One region of the Lentzea sp. HUAS TT2 genome, then DNA from elsewhere that is predicted to be linked to it. Evidence: riboswitches for the same ligand, from Rfam matches in the RefSeq annotation. Region 1 holds a riboswitch; each other region holds the start of a gene.

The links. A riboswitch is a leader RNA that binds a small molecule or an ion and turns the genes downstream of it on or off. The one in region 1 is predicted to bind glycine.
Region 2: another riboswitch for glycine. It lies ahead of gcvP (aminomethyl-transferring glycine dehydrogenase); the one in region 1 lies ahead of gcvH (glycine cleavage system protein GcvH).
Region 3: another riboswitch for glycine. It lies ahead of gcvT (glycine cleavage system aminomethyltransferase GcvT); the one in region 1 lies ahead of gcvH (glycine cleavage system protein GcvH).

What each region holds. Positions count from the first base shown of each region.
Region 1 is NZ_CP196667.1:1,745,539-1,752,335, forward strand. It holds gene ACSHWB_RS08510 (winged helix-turn-helix transcriptional regulator) at 1,096-1,449, shown strand; gene ACSHWB_RS08515 (hypothetical protein) at 1,481-2,101, shown strand; gene ACSHWB_RS08520 (L-serine ammonia-lyase) at 2,088-3,452, opposite strand; gene gcvH (glycine cleavage system protein GcvH) at 3,497-3,880, opposite strand; glycine riboswitch at 3,945-4,037, opposite strand; gene ald (alanine dehydrogenase) at 4,261-5,373, shown strand; gene ACSHWB_RS08535 (TetR/AcrR family transcriptional regulator) at 5,429-6,109, opposite strand; gene ACSHWB_RS08540 (MFS transporter) at 6,119-6,797, opposite strand, start outside.
Region 2 is NZ_CP196667.1:430,732-437,528, forward strand. It holds gene gcvP (aminomethyl-transferring glycine dehydrogenase) at 1-2,312, opposite strand, end outside; glycine riboswitch at 2,362-2,457, opposite strand; glycine riboswitch at 2,461-2,556, opposite strand; gene ACSHWB_RS02200 (Clp protease N-terminal domain-containing protein) at 2,613-3,584, opposite strand; gene ACSHWB_RS02205 (MerR family transcriptional regulator) at 3,672-4,238, opposite strand; gene ACSHWB_RS02210 (bifunctional nuclease family protein) at 4,543-5,016, opposite strand; gene ACSHWB_RS02215 (MerR family transcriptional regulator) at 5,179-5,733, opposite strand; gene garA (glycogen accumulation regulator GarA) at 5,767-6,225, opposite strand; gene gcvH (glycine cleavage system protein GcvH) at 6,339-6,722, opposite strand; gene ACSHWB_RS02230 (CDP-alcohol phosphatidyltransferase family protein) at 6,765-6,797, opposite strand, start outside.
Region 3 is NZ_CP196667.1:814,589-821,385, reverse strand. It holds gene ACSHWB_RS04180 (transcriptional regulator) at 97-588, shown strand; gene ACSHWB_RS04175 (hypothetical protein) at 758-1,138, shown strand; gene ACSHWB_RS04170 (DUF3817 domain-containing protein) at 1,153-1,455, shown strand; glycine riboswitch at 1,501-1,606, shown strand; glycine riboswitch at 1,608-1,698, shown strand; gene gcvT (glycine cleavage system aminomethyltransferase GcvT) at 1,798-2,892, shown strand; gene glyA (serine hydroxymethyltransferase) at 2,906-4,171, shown strand; gene ACSHWB_RS04155 (COG4315 family predicted lipoprotein) at 4,339-5,016, opposite strand; gene ACSHWB_RS04150 (class I SAM-dependent methyltransferase) at 5,171-6,397, shown strand; gene ACSHWB_RS04145 (DUF1295 domain-containing protein) at 6,394-6,797, shown strand, end outside.

The DNA of each region.
Region 1 (6,797 bases):
GAGTGACAGTTGGGACAAAGCAGTCGCACCTCGTGCGGCCGGTTCCTCTTTCGGTCCCCTGTGATGTGATCGACGTGCAGTGGCACTCGTCCGCTGACCGGGTTGATCTTGGCCCACCCGCATTCCTCGCACTGCTGTCCGCGAAGGAACACGAGGGCTTGCCGCACTCGGTCGTCGGGCTTTCCGTCCTCGGTCGTCCCCGAGGCTTGACCCGAGGTCCACGCTGTGATCCATCTGGCAAACGAGCCTGTGCGTTCGTACCGGTCCTCGTTGAAGCATGCCCACGAGCAGTACGGTCCTCCACGACGGCGCCCGACCCGCTCACATGACCCACATCGGCGGCATGGGTCGGGCTGACGACGGCGCATTGCGTCTGAACACGGTCGGCTACAAGTCTTCGCACCACGAACGACGGCACCGACACCGCACTGAGGGCACGTTGGACGGGGCTTGCGCAGTCGTGCCGATCGCTGTACCTGGGTACCGATGAGATGACAGGCATTGCCACAGAAGCGCGGGTTACGCGTAGTTGTCCCACAGTGCTCACATGGATGTGGATCGACGCGCGGAGAGGGCAAGGCTCAGACCTTCGACGGAAGGGGAGCGAACAGCCTCACACGTGGCCCGAGGTCACGACGGCATAAGGCAACAAGCGTCTTAAGCCACTAGCCCGTGCCAGCATGGACGCGAAGACAGGATTCGCTCGCACCGGGTACATGTGAAGTTGCGCGCTCCCGAGATCAGGATTGCCGACGACGGGTTAATTTCGAAGAAGTAGCCGTCAGCTACGCAAACGGAAATGCAAGGCCGACTGTAGCGGCGCGGCCGAGTTCGTCTACGCGCGGCTCATGGCCGAATCCGGCAAGGGTGTCAGTGATCGGCATCAACCTCGGTGGCGACCAGCACGCCGCGCACACCATCGACACAGCGACCGGCACGAGTTCGGCGGCCTGACGGACGCCACCTTCAAGGCGATCCCCTTGCTCGAAGCAGGTCAGAACGCGACCTGGCCGTTCTGAGGTGTGGGAGCTCTCCTGACGCGGAGAGCTCTCACACTTACTTTCAGTTAGCGTTTTGACCAGGTATGATGCCGACATGGACTACAACGTGTTCGCGAAAGCGTGCCCGTCGCGTCCCACGCTGGAGCACATCACCGGCAGGTGGGGCAGCCTGACGCTGACCGCGCTCGCCGACGGTCAGCTGCGCTTCAACGAGCTGCGCCGCCGCGTCGACGGGGTCAGCGAGAAGATGCTGTCCCAGACGTTGCAGGCGCTGGAGCGGGACGGTCTCGTGCACCGCGAGGCCCAGAACACGAACCCGCCGCGCGTCGACTACAGCCTCACGCCGCTGGGCCGCGACACGGCCGAGCGGCTGCTGTCGTTGATCCACCTGCTGGAGGGCCGGATGCCTGAGGTGCTCGAGGCGCAGAAGGCGTACGACGCCCGGTAATCCGCTTGTCCCGGCTGCTTAACCTGGCTGCATGAACGGCTGTTTGCGCTGCTGGAACCAAGCCGAGCTGGACCAGCTCGACGGGGATCCGGCGCTGGTTCCTGACGACCTCCTGCGGAAGTTCGCGAGGGAGGTCTACGACCACTTCGACCAGGACGAGTACGAACTCGCCTGGCGCCGTTTCGCGCCCAGGATCGTCGGCATGCTGGACCACACCCCCGAGAGCTGGCTCACCCAAGGCCTGACGTGGGCAGGGGTGTCCCGCTGGCCGGAGAACGAGCAGATCGCGCTGCGATCGCTGCTCACCGAGACCGTCGTCCGCGCCGCCGGCAACGAGGAGCGCAGGCTAGAGGTCGCCGAGCTGATCTGGGCCGCGGCCCAGATGGATCAGGACGTGAGCCCGTGGCTGCGCGTCGTCGACGGCCTTCCCCCGGCGGTCGTCGCGGAGCTCGCCCGGGACTGGTCCTACGACTTGCTGGCCGGCAGCGGACGGTCCGCCGCCAGTTGGGATCTCTGGCCGGAGCCCGGCGACCCGATCCGGGAGTGGCTGCTCACCGCCTCACTGCGCGCCCGTCTGTCCGAAGTGGATGGCGAGAGCGCGCAGTGGGCGGTGTACCAGATCGACATGCTGGCGGACGTCAGCACTCGATGACGTTCACGGCGAGTCCGCCGCGAGCCGTCTCCTTGTACTTCACCGACATGTCCTTGCCGGTGTCCCGCATGGTCTTGATGACCTTGTCCAGCGAGACGAAGTGCGAGCCGTCGCCGCGCAAGGCCATGCGCACGGCCGTGATGGCCTTGATCGACGCGACCGCGTTGCGTTCGATGCACGGGATCTGCACCAGCCCGCCGATCGGGTCGCACGTCAGGCCGAGGTTGTGCTCCATGGCGATCTCGGCGGCGTTCTCGACCTGTTCGGGGGTGCCGCCGAGCACCTCGGCGAGACCTCCGGCGGCCATCGAGCAGGCCGAGCCGACCTCTCCCTGGCAGCCGACCTCGGCGCCGGAGATGGACGCGTTCTCCTTGAACAGCACGCCGATCGCACCTGCCGTCAGGAGGAAGCGAACCACGCCGTCGTCGGACGCCCCTGGCACGAACTTCGTGTAGTAGTGCAGGACCGCCGGGACGATGCCGGCCGCGCCGTTGGTCGGTGCGGTGACGACACGGCCGCCCGCCGCGTTCTCCTCGTTGACCGCCAGCGCGAAGAGGGTCACCCAGTCCATGACCCGCAACGGGTCGGTGACGAAGTGCTCCTTCTCCAGCGTCTTGCGCATCTCGGCGGCACGCCGGCGGACCTTCAGGCCGCCGGGCAGGACGCCGTGCTCGTTGCAGCCGCGTTCGACGCATTCCTGCATGACGTGCCAGATGTGCAGAAGTCCTTGGCGGACCTCGGCTTCCGTGCGCCACGACAGCTCGTTGGCCATCATGATCTCGCTGATCGACAGGCCGGTCTCGCGACACCGCGCGAGGAGCTCGTCGCCGGTCAGGAACGGATGTGCCAGCGGCGTCGAGTCCGGCTTGATGCGGTCGGTGCCCGACGCGTTCTCGTCGACGACGAAACCGCCGCCGATCGAGTAGTAGACGGCGTGCTCGACCGGCTTGCCGCCGGCGAACGCCTCGAAGCTCATCCCGTTGGGGTGCAACGGGAGTGACTTGCGGCGGTGCATGACGAGGTCGCGGTCGTGCACGAAGCCGATCTCATGCGCACCGCCGAGCTTGAGCCGTCCGCCGGAGATGATCTCCTCGACGCGGTGGGCCGCGGCGGTGGGATCGACTTCCTCCGGGTGGTTGCCTTCGAGGCCCAGGAACACGGCCTTGGGGCTGCCGTGACCGTGACCGGTCGCACCCAGTGAGCCGAACAGCTCGACGTGCACGCGGTCCACTTCGGACACACGCGCGCCGAGCTTCTCGACGAACATCGCGGCCGCGCGCATCGGGCCGACCGTGTGCGAGCTGGACGGTCCGATGCCGACGGAGAAGAGGTCGAAAACGCTGATCGCCACTGATCAGTCCTTCGTGGTGGTGGGGCGGTCAGTCATGCCCAGAATCAACTGCTCTGCGTGAGTTCGGCGTACTTCGCCGCCGTGAGCAGGTTCTCGGCCGACTCGACGCGGACCTTGAACAGCCAGCCGGCGCCGTACGGGTCGCTGTTCACGATCGCCGGGTCGTCCACGACGGCGCTGTTGACCTCGATCACCTCACCGGTGACGGGCGAGAACAGGTCGCTGACGGACTTGGTGGACTCCAGCTCGCCGCAGACCGCGTTGGTGACGACCTTGGCACCGACGTCGGGCAGCTGGACGAAGACGATGTCACCGAGCGCATCAGCGGCGTACTCGGTGATTCCGCAGGTCAGCGGGTCCTGGGTGCCCGGCGTCCAGTCGACCCACTCGTGCTCGGCGGTGTAGAGCAGGTTCTCGGGGAACTCCACGGCGACGACTCCTCTGGCTGTGACGGGTCAGGAAACTTGCGCCCCCTCCGCCGTGCAGAGTTGCCTACCCCGAGCGGTCTTGCTGCCTGAGAGTGTGCGGGAGCTTGCCCCTTCGGCGCCCCGACCGGTTCGTCGAGGTCTCTCCCACTCGGGTTCTGACGCTTGCGCGCCGCGGCCGGTGTTCAGTTCTCGGCGCGAACGCTATGTGCGCCCCCGCCGAGTGTCAACGCGAGACGGTCGACCCGAACGCGAACGAGGCTCAGGTCGCTCTGTCCTAGATGAACAACCAGAGGGGTACCGGATAGTGCGAACCGCACAGTGACATGACCTTGCGACTGGCCCACATTATGAGATGTCGGCCACCGAACGGAGGAGTCATCGTGCGGATCGCAGTTCCCCGCGAGATCAAGAACCACGAGTACCGCGTCGCTCTCACGCCTGCCGGTGCGCACGAACTGACCAGCCGCGGGCACGACGTGTACGTCGAGCAGGGCGCCGGTCTCGGTTCCGCGATCACCGACGAGGAGTACCTCGCCGCGGGCGCCAAGATCCTCCCGACCGCCGACGACGTGTGGGCGGAAGGTGACCTGGTTCTCAAGGTCAAGGAGCCGATCGCCGAGGAGTACCCCCGTCTCCGCGCCGGCCAGACCCTCTTCACGTACCTGCACCTCGCCGCCGACAAGCCGCTGACCGAGGCGCTGCTCGCGTCCGGCACCACGGCCATCGCCTACGAGACCGTGCAGCTGCCGAACCGCTCGCTGCCGCTGCTCGCCCCGATGTCCGAGGTCGCGGGCCGCCTGGCCCCGCAGGTCGGCGCGTACTCGTTGATGAAGCCCTCCGGTGGCCGCGGCGTGCTGCCCGGCGGCGTCCCCGGTGTCGCCCCTGCCCGCGTGGTCGTCATCGGCGGTGGCGTGGCCGGCGTCAACGCCGCCACCATCGCCGTCGGCATGGGCGCGGACGTGCAGATCCTCGACACCAACGTCGACCGCCTGCGCCAGATCGACGCCCAGTTCCAGGGCCGTCTGCGCACGCTGGCCTCGAACTCGTTCGCCATCGAGCAGGCCGTCCGCGAGGCCGACCTGGTCATCGGCGCCGTGCTCGTCCCCGGTGCCGCGGCCCCGAAGCTCGTGTCGAACGCGCTCGTCGCGGACATGAAGCCGGGTTCGGTACTCGTCGACATCGCCATCGACCAGGGCGGTTGCTTCGAGGACTCCCGCGCCACCACGCACGCCGAGCCGACCTACGAGGTCCACAACTCGGTGTTCTACTGCGTCGCGAACATGCCGGGCGCCGTCCCGCGCACCTCGACCTACGCGCTGACCAACGTGACGCTGCCGTACGCGGTCGCGCTGGCCGACAAGGGCTGGGAGAAGGCGCTCAAGGACGACCGTTCGTTGGCCCTGGGCCTGAACGTGCACGCCGGTCTGCTGACCAACGGCCCGGTGGCCGAGGCGACCGGCCTGCTGCACACGCCGCTGGAGTCCGTGGTCTGAAAGCCAACTGAATGAATGAGGCCCCCGCACGCGTCAATCGCTGCGGGGGTTTCGCCTATCTGAGGGCCTCGACGCGCGCCTTGATGCCGTCGATCACGCAGTCGAGGCCGAACTCGAACTGCCCCTCCAGCGACCACAGCTCCGGTTCGTCCAGCATCCTGACGTAGTTCGGGTGCTTCTCCCGGTACAGGTCCGCGATCTTCGGCAGGTCCGGCGGCGGCGAGTCCATGCCGCCGCGCGCCACGAAGTTGACCTCGGCGATCGCGTACCCGATGGCGAAACTGGAGATCGTCGAGATCGACCGCGCCGCCGCGGGCAGCGACAGACCTGCCCTCGTCATCGGTTCGAACATCGCGTCGCTCATCGCCACGGCCTTCGGGCCGATGCTGTTGAACTCGCCGATGCCCCGGACCCACCACGGGTGCTTGTGCGCGAGATGACGCATCGCGTGCATCATCGCGCGCACAGCCGTCTCCCAGTCGTCCTCGGGGCCCGGCAGCGGGAACTCGCCGTAGATCTCGTCCAGGCAGAGCTCGATCAGCGCGTCCTTGGTCGGCACGTGCCAGTACAGCGACATGGGCGCCGCGCCCAGTTCCGCCGCGAGCTTGCGCATGGAGAGCTTCTGCATGCCGTCCCGGTCCAGCATCTCCAGCGCCTTGCGGACGATCGCCTCCCGGCTCAGGCCGAGGGGCTGACCGCTGCTGGGCCTGGGCTTGCCGAACCACACGCTCTCCACAGGCCGATCCTAGGCACGCCGCAGCAGCACGCTGGCCACAACACCTCCCAGGAACACGGCGATCGCCCCGATCGCGAGGCTCACGCTCATGCCGTTGGAGAACGCCTCGCGCACGACGGTGATGTCCGCGCCGCTGTGCAGCGCCTCGCTCAAAGACCGTCCTGGAACGCCGTCCGGCAGCGAGGCCACGAACCGCGCCGACAGCAGCGCGCCGAGCACCGCGATGCCGAACGAGGAGCCCAGCTCGGTCAGCGTGCCCGACAGCCCGGACGCGATGCCGGCGCGTTCCGGCGGGATCGAGCCCATCAGCGCGTTGACCGCGACCGGTTGGGACACACCGACACCCACGCCGATCAGGATCAGACCGGCCAGCGTCGGCGGGTAGGTCGTGCCGATCGACAGCAATGCCACGCCGGCCGCGACGATCGTCATGCCGAGCAGCATCGCCGTGCCCGCGCCGAGCTTGATCACCAGCTGTCCCAACGTGTTGCTGGTGACGAGCAACGCGATCGCCATCGGCGCCACCCGCACACCCGCCTCCAACGGGCTGTAGCCGAGCACGCCCTGAAGGTGTTGTGTCAGCAGGAAGAGCGAGCCCGCCATGCCGAACGCGGCGAGCACGCCCGACGCCACCGCGCCGGTGAAGCGGCGGTTCCGGAAGAACCCGAGGTCGAGCATCGGGTCGGCG
Region 2 (6,797 bases), 1.3 Mb from region 1:
GCCCACGAGATCGGCAGGATCGACGCGGAACCCCACGGGGCAGCGCTGATCGGGCCGACGCCCGTGGCGGGGCCGGCGGTCGGCTGCAGCGGGTGGTTCGGCAGGAACGGGGCGAGGTGGGACTTCACGCCGATCGGGCCGACGCCGGGGCCACCGCCGCCGTGCGGGATGCAGAACGTCTTGTGCAGGTTCAGGTGCGAGACGTCCGAGCCGAACTTGCCGTAGCGGGCCAGGCCAATGAGCGCGTTGAGGTTCGCGCCGTCGACGTACACCTGGCCGCCAGCGTCGTGGACCAGGCCGCAGACCTCGCGGACGGTGTCCTCGTACACGCCGTGGGTCGACGGGTAGGTGATCATGATCGCGGCGAGGTCGTCGGCGTGCTCGGCGACCGTGGAACGCAGGTGGCCCATGTCGATGTTGCCCTTGTCGTCGCACTTCACGACGACGACGCGCATGCCGGCCATGACGGCGGACGCGGCGTTGGTGCCGTGCGCGGACGACGGGATCAGGCAGACGTCGCGGTCGGCGTTGCCGTTCGCGCGGTGGTAGGCGCGGATCGCCAGCAGGCCGGCGAACTCACCCTGCGAACCGGCGTTGGGCTGCAACGACACCGCGTCGTAGCCGGTGACCTCGGCGAGCCAGGCCTCCAGGTCCGAGACGATCTTCAGCAGACCGGCGGCGTCCTCGACGGGCGCGAACGGGTGCAGCGTCGAGAACTCCGGCCACGTGATGGACTCCATCTCCGCGGTGGCGTTCAGCTTCATCGTGCAGGAGCCGAGCGGGATCATGCTGCGGTCCAGCGCGACGTCCTTGTCCGACAATGCGCGCAGGTAGCGCAGCAGCGCGGTCTCGGAGCGGTGCGCGTGGAAGACCGGGTGGGTCAGGTAGTCCGAGGTGCGGCGCAGGTCGGCCGGGATGGCGTCGGCGGTGTCGCCGTCGATCGCGTCCACATCGGACCCGGTGACGCCGAACGCCTCCCACACCGCGACGATGTGCGCGCGCGTGGTCTTCTCGTCGCAAGCGATTGCGACGACGTCGTCGTCGACCTTGCGGAGGTTGATGCCGGCCTCGCGCGCCTTCGCGACGACAGCGGCGGCCTGCCCCTCGACCCGCACCTGGACGGTGTCGAAGAACTCGCCGTGCACGACCTCGAGACCGGCCTCGCACAGGCCCGTGGCGAGCACGGTGGCCAGGCGGTGCACGCGGGTCGCGATCGACCGCAGGCCCTCGGGACCGTGGTAGACGGCGTACATGGACGCGATCACGGCCAGCAGCACCTGCGCGGTGCAGATGTTCGACGTGGCCTTCTCGCGGCGGATGTGCTGCTCGCGCGTCTGCAGCGCGAGGCGGTAGGCCAGCGAGCCGTCGGAGTCGACGGAGACACCGACGAGACGGCCGGGCAGCTGACGCTCCAGACCGGACCGGACGGCCATGTACCCGGCGTGCGGGCCACCGAAGCCGATCGGCACGCCGAAGCGCTGCGTGGTGCCGACGACGACGTCCGCGCCGATCTCACCGGGAGCGCGCAGCAGCGTCAGAGAAAGAAGATCGGCGACGACGACGGCCTGTGCACCGGCGGCGTGGATCTCCTCGATCAACGCGGCCTGGTCGCGCACGACACCGGAGGCGCCGGGGTAGGACAGCAGCACGCCGAAGAAGTCACCGCCGAGGCCGAGACCCTCGATGCCCTGCGACAGGTCGGCGACGACGATCTCGATGCCCAGCGGCTCGGCGCGCGTCTCGATGACGGCCAGCGTCTGCGGCAGCGTGTCGGAGTCGATGACGAACTTGTTCGACTTGGACTTGCCCGCGCGGCGCACCAGCGTCATCGCCTCGGCGGCGGCGGTCGACTCGTCCAGCATGGACGCGTTCGCGACCGGCAGGCCCGTCAGGTCGCCGACCATCGTCTGGAAGTTCAGCAGCGCTTCAAGACGGCCCTGCGAGATCTCCGGCTGGTACGGCGTGTACGCGGTGTACCAGGCGGGCGACTCCAGCACGTTGCGCAGGATCACGCCCGGCGTCACGGTGTCGTAGTAGCCCAGGCCGATCATCTGCGTCATCGGGCGGTTCTGGGACGCGAGCTCGCGCAGCTCCGCGAGCGCCTCGGTCTCGGTGGCCGGGGCGGGCAGGTCCAGCACGAGGTCGCGCTCGTGAATGGACGAAGGCACCGCGTGCTGAGCCAGCTCCTCGAGCGACCCGACGCCGATGACGTCGAGGATGCGCGCGAGTTCGGCGGGGCGCGGACCGACGTGGCGGTCGGCGAACGGGGTGCCGTGCTCGAGAGCGGCGAGCGGAATGCGGTCCTGCGTCATCAAACGCCTCCGGGGTGGCTGCGGGCACACGGGTCCTGTGCCCTCCCCGCTCTGTCCGTACCCGATGTCGGGCGCCTGAGAGGTTCACCCACAACAGAGTGGGCTTTCACCGTCGGCGGGATCCCGGGGGATCCACTTTCCAGAGGCGTCTCGCTCAGCGGTCCTGGTTGCCTGAGAGGTTCCCGGGGAGGGACTTGCTCCTTCGGCGCCGGGCTCGAAACCCGGTCTCTCCCGCCTGAGTTCAGCGACTACCCGAGAAGAATACCCGCAGGCAGCCCACCTAGTCCCTAGGGACGCGACCTACATCTCAGCACCGAGACCGCTCAACGCCCCCGCGACGGGGTCCGCCGGGTCGTCGCGCACCGCCACGAGCAGGTGCGTGGTGCCCACGACGGCGTCTCCGCGCCGTGCCGCGACGAGCTTCGCCCGTTCCATCGCACGCTCCACCGCGCCACCGCTGACGGGCAACGCGGCCGGGTCCACCCCCGCCGCGCGCAACGCCGCCGCGCCACCCGACTCGAACTCCGGCTTCAGCCTCCGGCCCGCCGCCGTCAGCTGGTGGTCGACCGTCAGCACCGCCGCCACCAGGTCCCGCGACGAGACGTCCCGCCGCGCGGCCGCGGCCAGTCGTCCTGCCTCGTTGCGCACGACGGTCAGCACTGGCCCGCCCAGCCCCTGACCGCGCGCGACCCAGCGCACCAGCCAGCGCACGTACCCGCCGCCGGACTCCCCCTCCAACGCCCCCGCCTTGCGCAGCAACCGCACGGCGGGCGCCTCCTCGACCTCCGCGTGGGGCCGCGCGGCATCGGCGCGCACCGCGGCGGCCGTCGCCTCGACGTCCACGCCGCGCAACAGGAACAGGTCGGCGGCACGCCCGGATCGCTGCCCCAGCAACGCGAGGGAGAGGTGGGTCGTGGTCAGCACGCCGTCGCCGGCCAGGGCGATCGCCGCGAGCAGACACTCCTCCAGCGCGCGGCTGACGGGTGGCACGGTCTCGAGGACCAAGCGGTCGCAGGCGATGTTCACCAACGCCGTGACGTCCGGATGAGCCTCGGGAACGACGCCACCGTCGTCGTCGGCCCAGTGCTCCGGCCCCCGCGCCATCGCCTGTGCCCGCAGCGACTTCACGCCGAGCTTGCGGCCGGGTCCGATGGTGTCGATCAGCGAGATCAGCAGGTTCTCGGTGCCGAGGAAGCCGAACTCCAGCCGGAGAGCGCGCTGCGTCGCCGCTTCCAGCACCTTCACGACCTGATAGGAGGCGGTGTGCGTCATACCGGCAACGCTAGGGAGCAGCGGGCTGCCTGCGCTGCTGCCGACCGGCCATGGAGGACCGCCGGTCGGCCACGATCATCGGGCCGGTCAGCCGGTGGCGCGCTCGCGACGCCGGCGGGTCAGCTCGTCCTCGGTCATCGGCGCGATCTCGACACCGTCCGCGCGTTCTGCGGGGAACTCGTGGATCGTGCCGGAGATCTCCCGCATCGCACCGCTCACCGCGATGCCGAACACGCCCTGACCGCCCTGCAGCAGATCGACGACCTCTTCGGGCGAGGTGCACTCGTAGACCGTCGTGCCGTCGGAGAAGAGCGTGATGCGCGCCAGGTCCTGCACGCCGCGGCGGCGCAGGTGGTCGACCGCCACGCGGATGTTCTGCAACGAGACACCGGTGTCCAGCAGCCGCTTCACGACCTTGAGCACCAGGATGTCCTTGAAGGAGTACAACCGCTGGCTCCCGGAGCCGTGCGCCATCCTTATCGTCGGCGCGACCAGCCCGGTCCTTGCCCAGTAGTCGAGCTGCCGGTACGTGATGCCCGCGATCTGGCACGCCGCGGGCCCTCGGTAACCGACCAGCTCGTCCGGCAGCGAGGAGTCCGGGAACAGTTCACCCTGCAGCCCGGATTCGGCCCTCAAGGGCGCTTCCTCGACCACGCCTGCCTCCCCTCGGAACGGCCACGAAACTCATGACCGTCAAGCCGCTGCGTCCACTCTCGTGAAGCAGCGACGTCCACTCGAGTTCGACGGTAAGACCGGTCCGAGGGCAGGTCAACGCGACGCGCGGGGAGTTGCGACCCTCAACCTCAAGTGGAGAGTCATACCGTCACCCGAACTGGGACGTTCAGGTGACGTTTAGTGATCGTTTAGCGGTCATAACGACCGTAAGTAGTCCGATCGAGGGACGTCCAAACGAACTGCCTCACGGTCCATACAAGACGGAGTGCGACACACCTGAAATCTAGGTGTCGGCGCCCCTGAAGTCTTCGGGGGAGATCGAGTCGAGGAACTCGCGGAACTTCTCCACCTCGTCCTCCTGCTCGTCCGGGATGATGAGGCCCGCCTCGGCCAGCACGGACTCCTCCGCGTGGATCGGCACGCCCACCCGCAACGCCAGCGCCACCGAGTCAGAAGGCCGCGCGGAGACCCGCACGTCGCCGTCGAACACGAGCTCCGCGAAGAAGGTGCCCTCCTGCAGGTCGGTGATCCGAACCTGTTCGAGGTTGCGTCCCAGCGCCCCGATGATGTCCTTGAGGAGATCATGGGTGAGCGGACGAGCCGGGCGCACGCCCTGCTGCTCCAGTGCGATCGCCGTGGCCTCGACACTGCCGATCCAGATCGGCAGGTACCGCTCGCCCTCGGTTTCGCGAAGAAGAAGGATCGGCTGGTTCTGGGGCAGCTCCACCCGCACGCCGACGACGCGCATTTCGCTCATCGGGCCTCGCCTCCCTCTGTTCGTTCGGGGACGACCCGGTTCACACCCGAGCATCCCCCGGCGTACATGTCCGACGCTACCCGCCAAGCGGGCCGTGTGCTCAATCGTTGCGGGCAGATCGTGATCAAGACTGCACCCGCCTGAAGATCCGCCACGGCCGTCTCAGGACTGCCGCAGGCCCGCTCTCACCAACAACGTGTGCAACGAGGTGAACAGGTCAGCCAATTCCCGAACCGTCTCGGGATCTGAGAAAGACTTCAGCAGAACGACCTCGTGGTCCGCTGCCGCGCGGACCGCGCGCAGGTGCTCGCGCTCGACGCCGAGTCCGGTCATGGTCCGGATCGTGCGGAGCGCGGTGATGTCCTCCGCGGTGAAACGGCCCGCGGGGCCGGGACGCAGCAGACCGTCGCGCTCCAGCTGGGACAGCTGTTCGGCGCTGAAACCGGTCTGGGAGAGCAGATCCATCCGCGAGAGCGACGTCGAGTCCTCGGGGACCGTGTCGAGCTGCTCGCGGATCACCTTGAGCGGCAGGTACCTGTCGCGTTGTGCGGACAGCACGAACCGCAGCCTCTCGACGTCCGCCACGCTGAACTGGCGGTAGCCGGAGGCGGTGCGTGCCGGGCGGACCAGCCCCTCCGCTTCCAGGAAGCGGATCTTGGAGATGGTGACGTCGGGGAAGTCGGGACGAAGCTGCGCGAGCACCGCCCCGATGCTCAAGACCCCGCGTTGTGGCCGCCCGGCCGTCACGCGTCAGGCTCCCGCGGAGCCGGGACCCGTCAGGAAGACGAGGCGGAACTTGCCGATCTGGACCTCGTCACCGTTCGCGAGGACGGCCTGGTCGACCGGCTCTCGGTTCACGTAGGTGCCGTTGAGGCTGCCGACGTCGATGACGACGAACTCGCCGCTCTCCCGGCGGAACTCGGCGTGCCGGCGCGAGACCGTCACGTCGTCCAGGAAGATGTCGCTGTCGGGGTGGCGCCCTGCGCTCGTCGTGTCTCGGTCCAGCAGGAACCGGGAACCGGCGTTCGGTCCGCGCTTGACAACGAGCAGCGCGGAACCGGCGGGAAGGGCGTCAACACCGGCAACGGCCGGCTCCTGTGCGGGCGCCTCTGCGCCGCCTTCCATCTCCTGGAGGAAGTCCGCCCGGAAGACGGAGGTCCGCTCCGGGGACTGCTCCGGCGGAACGCCTGGGCCGTCGTTCGTGCTCACCTGAGCTCTCCTCCTGCTGCTGGATCCGTCACTTCCGGTAAAACCTATCGCGTTGGGGTCGCCACCTTCAGCGCGGCTCCCCTTCCGGCCGAAGATCCGGCGAAAGATCGACGTCACTCCTTCTCCACCAGGGCCTTGTACCCGTCCGCGTCCAGCAGGCCTTCGAGCGCCTCGGGGTCGTTCAGCCTGATCTCGACCATCCAGCCCTCGCCGTACGGGTCGGAGTTGACCGAGTCGGGCGTCTGGACCAACGCGTCGTTGATGGCGACGACCTCGCCGTCGAGCGGTGAGTAGAGGTCGGAGACGCTCTTCGTGGACTCGACCTCGCCGAACGTGTCACCCGCCGCCACGGTGTGACCGACCTCGGGCAGCTGGACGAAGACGACGTCACCGAGCTGTTCCTGGGCGTAGTCGGTGATGCCGACGCGCACTGTGTTCTCGCCGCTGGTGGCGATCCACTCGTGCTCCTCGGTGTAACGAAGCTCCTCGGGAATCAACTGACTGCGCTCCTCGTGCTGAACCTGTATGGGGTGATCTTTTCACGCGACCGTGCGAGGTGTGCCCCGCAGGGC
Region 3 (6,797 bases), 930 kb from region 1:
TAACGGGTGTTCTGGGGATTCAGGGTCTGGCGATTGTCAGACCTACCGAATACCTTCCGCTGCAATGGCCGATCCCCGACCGACGAGGAGGCACATATGGTCGAGGACTCCGGGGTCCACGAGCTGTTGCAGCAGTGGGCGGCTGAACGGTCTGATGACGCAGAGATGCAGGAGGTGAACCGGATCAAGAACGCGTGGCTCGCGGAGGCTCCCCCCTCGGCGCCAGGCATCCCCGTGCAGCGGGGAGGCAGGAGCGGGTCGCGTGGCTTGGTCAAGGTCGACTCGGCGGATCCGGCCTACGTGGCCGCGATGCGCAAGCGGGCGCCGGAGGCACCCGAGGCACTGCTCGCCGCCGCGGCGAGCTACTGGCAGCTGGTGGGCGACGTCGCCGAGGCCGAGCAGTGGTGGGACGCGGGCATCAGCCCGTTGGACCAGCGCGCGCTCGACTACCGCGCGGCGGGTCTGTCTCCTGCCGATCTCGGGAGGCGCCTGGGACCGATGACGGTTCTCCAGCACCTTCGTCGTGGCTCCGCCGCGGCTTGGTGCGTTGCTCGTCTGCAGAGGCAGCGCCGGGACGGCGTGGCGTAGTGGACCGGGGCTCCACGATTGGGGCCCCCATGTTCGCGGAATGCGCTCACCTCGATCGCTTCGCGTGTCTTGTGGGGGCCAAGCCCCCACGCCCCAGCCGGGGGCGAGCCCCCGGATCCCCCACGGGGTGGCCTCCGTCAGGAGGCCTCACCCAAGTAGTGTTGAGGTCGTGCGCGGCCTCTTTACTCCCCAACGTGTGCTGATCGCGTTCGCCTGTGTGGCGGCGCTGGTCGCCTGTTGCGGACTCGCCTGGTGGCAGTGGCAGCGCTTCGAGTCCGCCAGCGGCACGTTCCAGAACCTCGGGTACGTGCTCCAGTGGCCGCTCTTCGGCCTCTTCCCCCTCTTCATGGTGTGGCGGTTCCGTCGTTTGGCACGCCAGCGCCGTGACGAGGAACTCGCACCGGAGCCGGTTGCGGCTGCTCCACGCCCAGTGGCTACCGTTGACGCCGTCAAACCCGCGCCTGTCGAGTACCTCGACGACGAAGAAGACGCGGAGCTCGCGGCCTACAACCGCATGCTCGCGAACCTCAACGCGCGGGACGGTCGTTGAGCGAAGGCGGGCAGATGAAGGGTGCGTTGACCCGGTTCAGGGTCATGGCTTACGTGGTCGGAGTCTTCCTGCTGCTCCTGGTCGTGGCGATGGTGCTCAAGTACGCCGCGGACATGGGCGGCGCGATGAAGGTCGTCGGCCCGATCCACGGCTTCCTCTACGCCATCTACCTGGTGATTTCCGTCGACCTGGCGCTCAAGCTCCGCTGGTCGATCAAGGGCACCCTGCTGGTGCTGCTCGCCGGCACCGTCCCGTTCCTGTCCTTCTGGGCGGAGCGCAAGGTGGTCGAGAAGACTGCGCAGGGCGTCCCGCTGTGACGTTTGGCCTGCTAGCGTCTGGGGCTGACAACTGAACACGGCCGTCGATGTCGCGCGGAAGAGACCCCTCGGGAGTTCGTTCATCCCGGGTGGGCGCCGAAGGAGCAATCCCTCCCCGGAATCTCTCAGGCACAGGTACCGCGCGACGAAGGCAACTCTGGAAAGCAGGCCCATCAGCGGCCTCGCCCACGGTGCAAGTCGCGCTCCGCGCGGCGAAGCTCTCAGGCTCATGACAGAGGGGGAGGCTCGCTCTAGTGAGGAGTCTCCGATGGACCGTGTCATTCTTCTGATGCCTCAGCCGGCCGCGTCCGGCTCTTCGGCGCACCCTGGAGGAGCGTTCTGATGTCCCGCCTCACGCCTCTGAACGCCGAGCACGAGCAGCTCGGCGCGATGTTCACCGACTTCGCGGGCTGGCGGATGCCGCTGCGCTACTCGTCAGAGCTCGCGGAGCACCACGCCGTGCGCACGACCGCGGGCCTGTTCGACCTCACGCACATGGGTGAGATCGTGCTGACCGGTCCGCAGGCCGGCGAGGCCCTCGACTACGCGCTGGTCGGCCACATCTCCGCGCTGGCCGTCGGCAAGGCCCGCTACACGATGATCACCCAGGCCGACGGCGGCGTGATCGACGACCTGATCGTGTACCGCCTGGGCGAGGAGGAGTTCATGGTCGTCGCGAACGCCTCGAACGCCGCCGTCGTGGCTGACGCGCTGGTCGAGCGCGCCGCCGGATTCGACACCGTCGTCACCGACTCCTCGACCGACTACGCGTTGATCGCGATCCAGGGCCCGAAGTCCGTCGAGATCCTGTCCGGCCTGACCGAGACGGACCTGGCGACGGTCAAGTACTACGCCTCGTACCCGTCCACGGTCGCCGGCGTCGACGCGCTGCTCGCCCGTACCGGCTACACCGGCGAGGAGGGCTTCGAGCTGTTCGTCGCGCCCGCCGACGCGCCGGCCGTCTGGGCGGCGCTGCTGTCCGCCGGTGAGGCGCACGAGCTCAAGCCGTGCGGTCTCGGCTGCCGCGACACGCTGCGTCTCGAAGCCGGGATGCCCTTGTACGGCAACGAGCTCACGACGTCGTTGACGCCGTACAACGCGAACCTGGGCCGCGTCGTGAAGCTCGACAAGCCCGGCGACTTCGTGGGCCGCGAAGCGCTGACCAAGGTGTCGGAGTCCGGTGTGGACTCGGTCCTGGTCGGACTGAAGACCCCCGAGCGCCGCGCACCGCGTCACGGTTACGCGGTGCTCAACGGCGACGAGGTCGTGGGCGAGGTGACGTCGGGCGCGCTGTCCCCGACCCTCGGCTACTCCGTCGCCATGGCCTACGTGACCCGTGCCAGCTCTGAGCCCGGCACCCCACTGCTGGTGGACGTCCGCGGCAAGAAGCAGGCCGTCGAGGTCGTCGCACTTCCGTTCTACAAGCGCGCCAAGTAGGGAGATTCTCCAGATGTCCGACCAGTTCAACGCTTCCCTCGCGGAGTACGACCCCGAGGTCGCCGAAGCCGTTGCGGCCGAGTTGGCGCGCCAGCAGGGCACTCTCGAGATGATCGCCTCGGAGAACTTCACGCCCGTGTCGGTGCTGCAGGCCCAGGGTTCCGTCCTCACGAACAAGTACGCCGAGGGCTACCCCGGCCGTCGCTACTACGGCGGCTGCGAGCACGTGGACGTCGTCGAGCGCCTCGCCATCGAGCGCATCAAGTCGCTCTTCGGCGCCGGCTTCGCGAACGTCCAGCCGCACTCGGGCGCGCAGGCCAACGCGGCCGCGATGTTCGCGCTGCTCCAGCCCGGCGACACGATCCTGGGCCTGGACCTCGCGCACGGCGGCCACCTGACGCACGGCATGCGCATCAACTTCTCCGGCAAGCTCTACAACGTCGTGCCGTACCACGTCGCGGACTCCGATGGCCGCGTCGACATGGCCGAGGTCGAGCGCCTCGCGACCGAGCACCGCCCGAAGCTGATCGTGGCCGGTTGGTCCGCCTACCCGCGCCAGCTGGACTTCGCCGAGTTCCGCCGCATCGCGGACTCGGTCGACGCCTACCTGATGGTCGACATGGCGCACTTCGCCGGCCTCGTCGCCGCCGACCTGCACCCGTCGCCCGTGCCGCACGCGCACGTCACGACGACCACGACCCACAAGACCCTCGGTGGTCCCCGTGGCGGCGTGATCCTGTCGAACGACGCCGACATCGCCAAGAAGATCAACTCGGCGGTGTTCCCCGGCCAGCAGGGCGGCCCGCTGGAGCACGTGATCGCGGCCAAGGCCGTGGCGTTCAAGCACGCCGCCTCGCCGGAGTTCGCCGACCGCCAGCGCCGCACGCTCGAGGGGTCGCGGATCCTGGCGGAGCGTCTGTCGCAGGCGGACGTCGCCGCGGCCGGCGTGAAGGTGCTCACCGGCGGCACGGACGTGCACCTGGTCCTCGTCGACCTGGTGAACTCCGAGCTCGACGGCAAGCAGGCCGAGGACGTGCTGCACCAGATCGGCATCACGGTCAACCGCAACGCCGTCCCGAACGACCCGCGTCCGCCGATGGTGACGTCCGGTCTGCGGATCGGCACGCCGGCGCTGGCCACCCGCGGGTTCGGCGAGGTGGACTTCATCGAGGTCGCCGACGTGATCGCGGAGGCCCTGAAGCCGGGCGCGGCGATCGACGAGCTGCGTGCGCGCGTCGAGGTGCTGGCGGCCAAGCACCCGCTGTACTCCACGCTCTGATCCGACAGACCGAAGGGGCGCCACCGGAGATCTGGTGGCGCCCCTTCGGCTTTGGTGACCCTGGGAGCGAAACGACGGGAACCCCGGCCCCTTCCCCAGGGCCGGGGTCTCACCGTGTCAGGGTGTCGTGTGTCTCAGAAGGACCGTCCTATCGGGATGCTTTGGGGTTACGCAGCCGGAACCGTCACACCAGGCGGGAGGCACTCGACGTTGCGCTTGCCGTTGGGCTGGATCACGAACCACGTGTTGCCGATGCCCTGGCCGGCCCACTTGCCCGGCGCCGGGTCCTTCGAGTACGTGTACAGGGCCCAACCGTCGATGGCGACCTGCTTCTTGCCGTCAGCGCGGGTGATCAGCGAGACCAGCTTCGAGTCGACGCCCTCCAGCTGAGGGATCGTCTCCGCGAGCATCGGGGGCCACGTCACGGCGCACTGGTCGTTGCAGTTGGACTTGCCTTCCGGCTTCGGGACGTCCTTGTCGAAGCGGTAAAGGGTGCGGCCATCGCCGTCCTGGACGACCTGGCCCATCTTGTCCACGCTCTTGCCGACCAGCCTCAACGTGCTGACCGGGGCTGCTGCTGGGGGCTGCGCCGCAGGGGGCTGCGCGGCCGGGACTACCGGGGCCTGCTGCTGGGCAGGGGTTTCGGGGGCTTGCGCAGGCTCCTGGAGCACCGGGGGCTGACCCACGTCGCCGTAGTCACCGAGGACGCCCAGATCGGTTTCGGTTTGTGCCACCGGCTTGGAGTTCGTGCCACTGCCAGTGGCGCTCCAGACACCCAGACCCAGCACAACTGCCAGTCCCGCGGCGAGCCCGATGGCAATGCGGTTACGTCGGATCACACTCATGTCCTCCTCGTCCATCCGTTCGCTCTATCGAGGCCATACGGCCCGGGTTGCGTCTCGGTTCAGAAACGAACCGAACCTCCTTCCGTCTCGAACGTCTGGCGGAGTCAGGTCACGCAGGAGGTGCAGGGTGGTCGTCGCTGGTCAGCTGGCGGGAATGGCCGAACGGGTGCTGGGTGCGCCGTTGCCGATCGGATTTCGAGCCTGGGACGGAAGCGTCGCCGGGCCGCAGGACGGCACGGTGCTCGTGATCCGCTCCCGCGACGCGTTGCGGAGGCTCGTCTGGAGCCCGAACGAACTGGGGCTCGCGCGCGCGTACGTGAGCGGGGAGCTCGACGTGGAGGGTGATCTCGCCGAGGGGCTCTCCCAGATCTGGGGGCTCGTGCGGCGGGGAGTAACCCGCCGGCCTCGGATCTCGGAGGTCGCGAAGCTCGCGTTGCAACTGAAGGTGCTCGGCCGCAACCCGGACGCGCCGAAGGAGGAGGCACGGCTGCGGGGTGCGTTGCACACCAAGAGCCGCGACCGTGATGCCATTTCGCACCACTACGATCTGAGCAACGCGTTCTACCAGCTCGTGCTCGACCCGAGCATGGCCTACTCGTGCGCGTACTTCACGGCCGAGGACGAGCCGCTCGCGCAGGCGCAGCACAACAAGCTGGACCTCGTGTGCCGCAAGCTCGACCTGCGACCGGGCATGCGCCTGCTCGACGTCGGCTGCGGCTGGGGTTCGATGATCATCCACGCCGCGAAGCACTACGGCGTGCACGCGACCGGCGTGACGATCTCCGCGCAGCAGCGCGCGCACATCCTCGGCCGCATCGAGGCCGAGGGCCTGACCGATCGCGTCGAGGTGCGGCTGCAGGACTACCGCGAGGTGCGCGACGCGCCGTTCGACGCGATCTCCACCATCGAGATGGGCGAACACGTCGGTGAGAGCAACTACCCGGAGTACGCCGCGACGCTGCACCGGTTGCTCAAGCCGGAGGGACGCCTGCTGCTGCAACAGATGTCGCGCGGCCACAACGCACCGGGCGGCGGGGCGTTCATCGAGTCGTACGTCGCGCCGGACATGCACATGCGACCGGTCAGTGCCACCACCGGCTTCCTCGAAGCCGCCGGCCTGGAGATCCGTGACGTGCACGCGTTGCGCGAGCACTACGTTTGGACCGTGCGGGCATGGGCAGAGACTCTCGAAGAGCGGTGGGACGAGGTCGTCGCGCTGGTCGGCGAGGGCCAGGCGCGCGTCTGGCGGCTGTACCTCGCCGGAGGCGCGCTGACGTTCGAGGAGGGCAGGATGGGCGTGGACCAGATCCTCGCGGTGCGCAGGAGCGAGGCGGGGCGCAGCGGCATGCCTCGCGTCCGTCGTGAGCTGGTGGCCCGATGAGCTTCCTGATCAGCCTCCTGGCTGTTCTGCTGCTGCTCAGCGGACTGTTCCTGTACGCGGACTCCCGCAAGCGCTACGACCTGATCGACTCGGTCTGGGGCCCGGGTTTCGCCGTGATCGCCGTGATCACGCTGCTGTTGGCGGACGGCGAACCGACCCGGCAGTGGGTGGTCACCGCGCTCACCGTGGTGTGGGGCGTACGCCTGGGCGTGCACATCCACTCGCGCAACAGGGGCAAGGACGAGGACCCGCGCTACCAGGACATCCTCAAGCGCGCCAAGGGAAACCCGCGCCTGCGGATGTACCGCGTCTACCTCCTGCAGGCCGTGCTGATGTGGATCGTCTCGCTCCCCGTCCAGGCCGCGCAGCACCTTTCGGCCCCGTTCGGAGTGCTGGATTG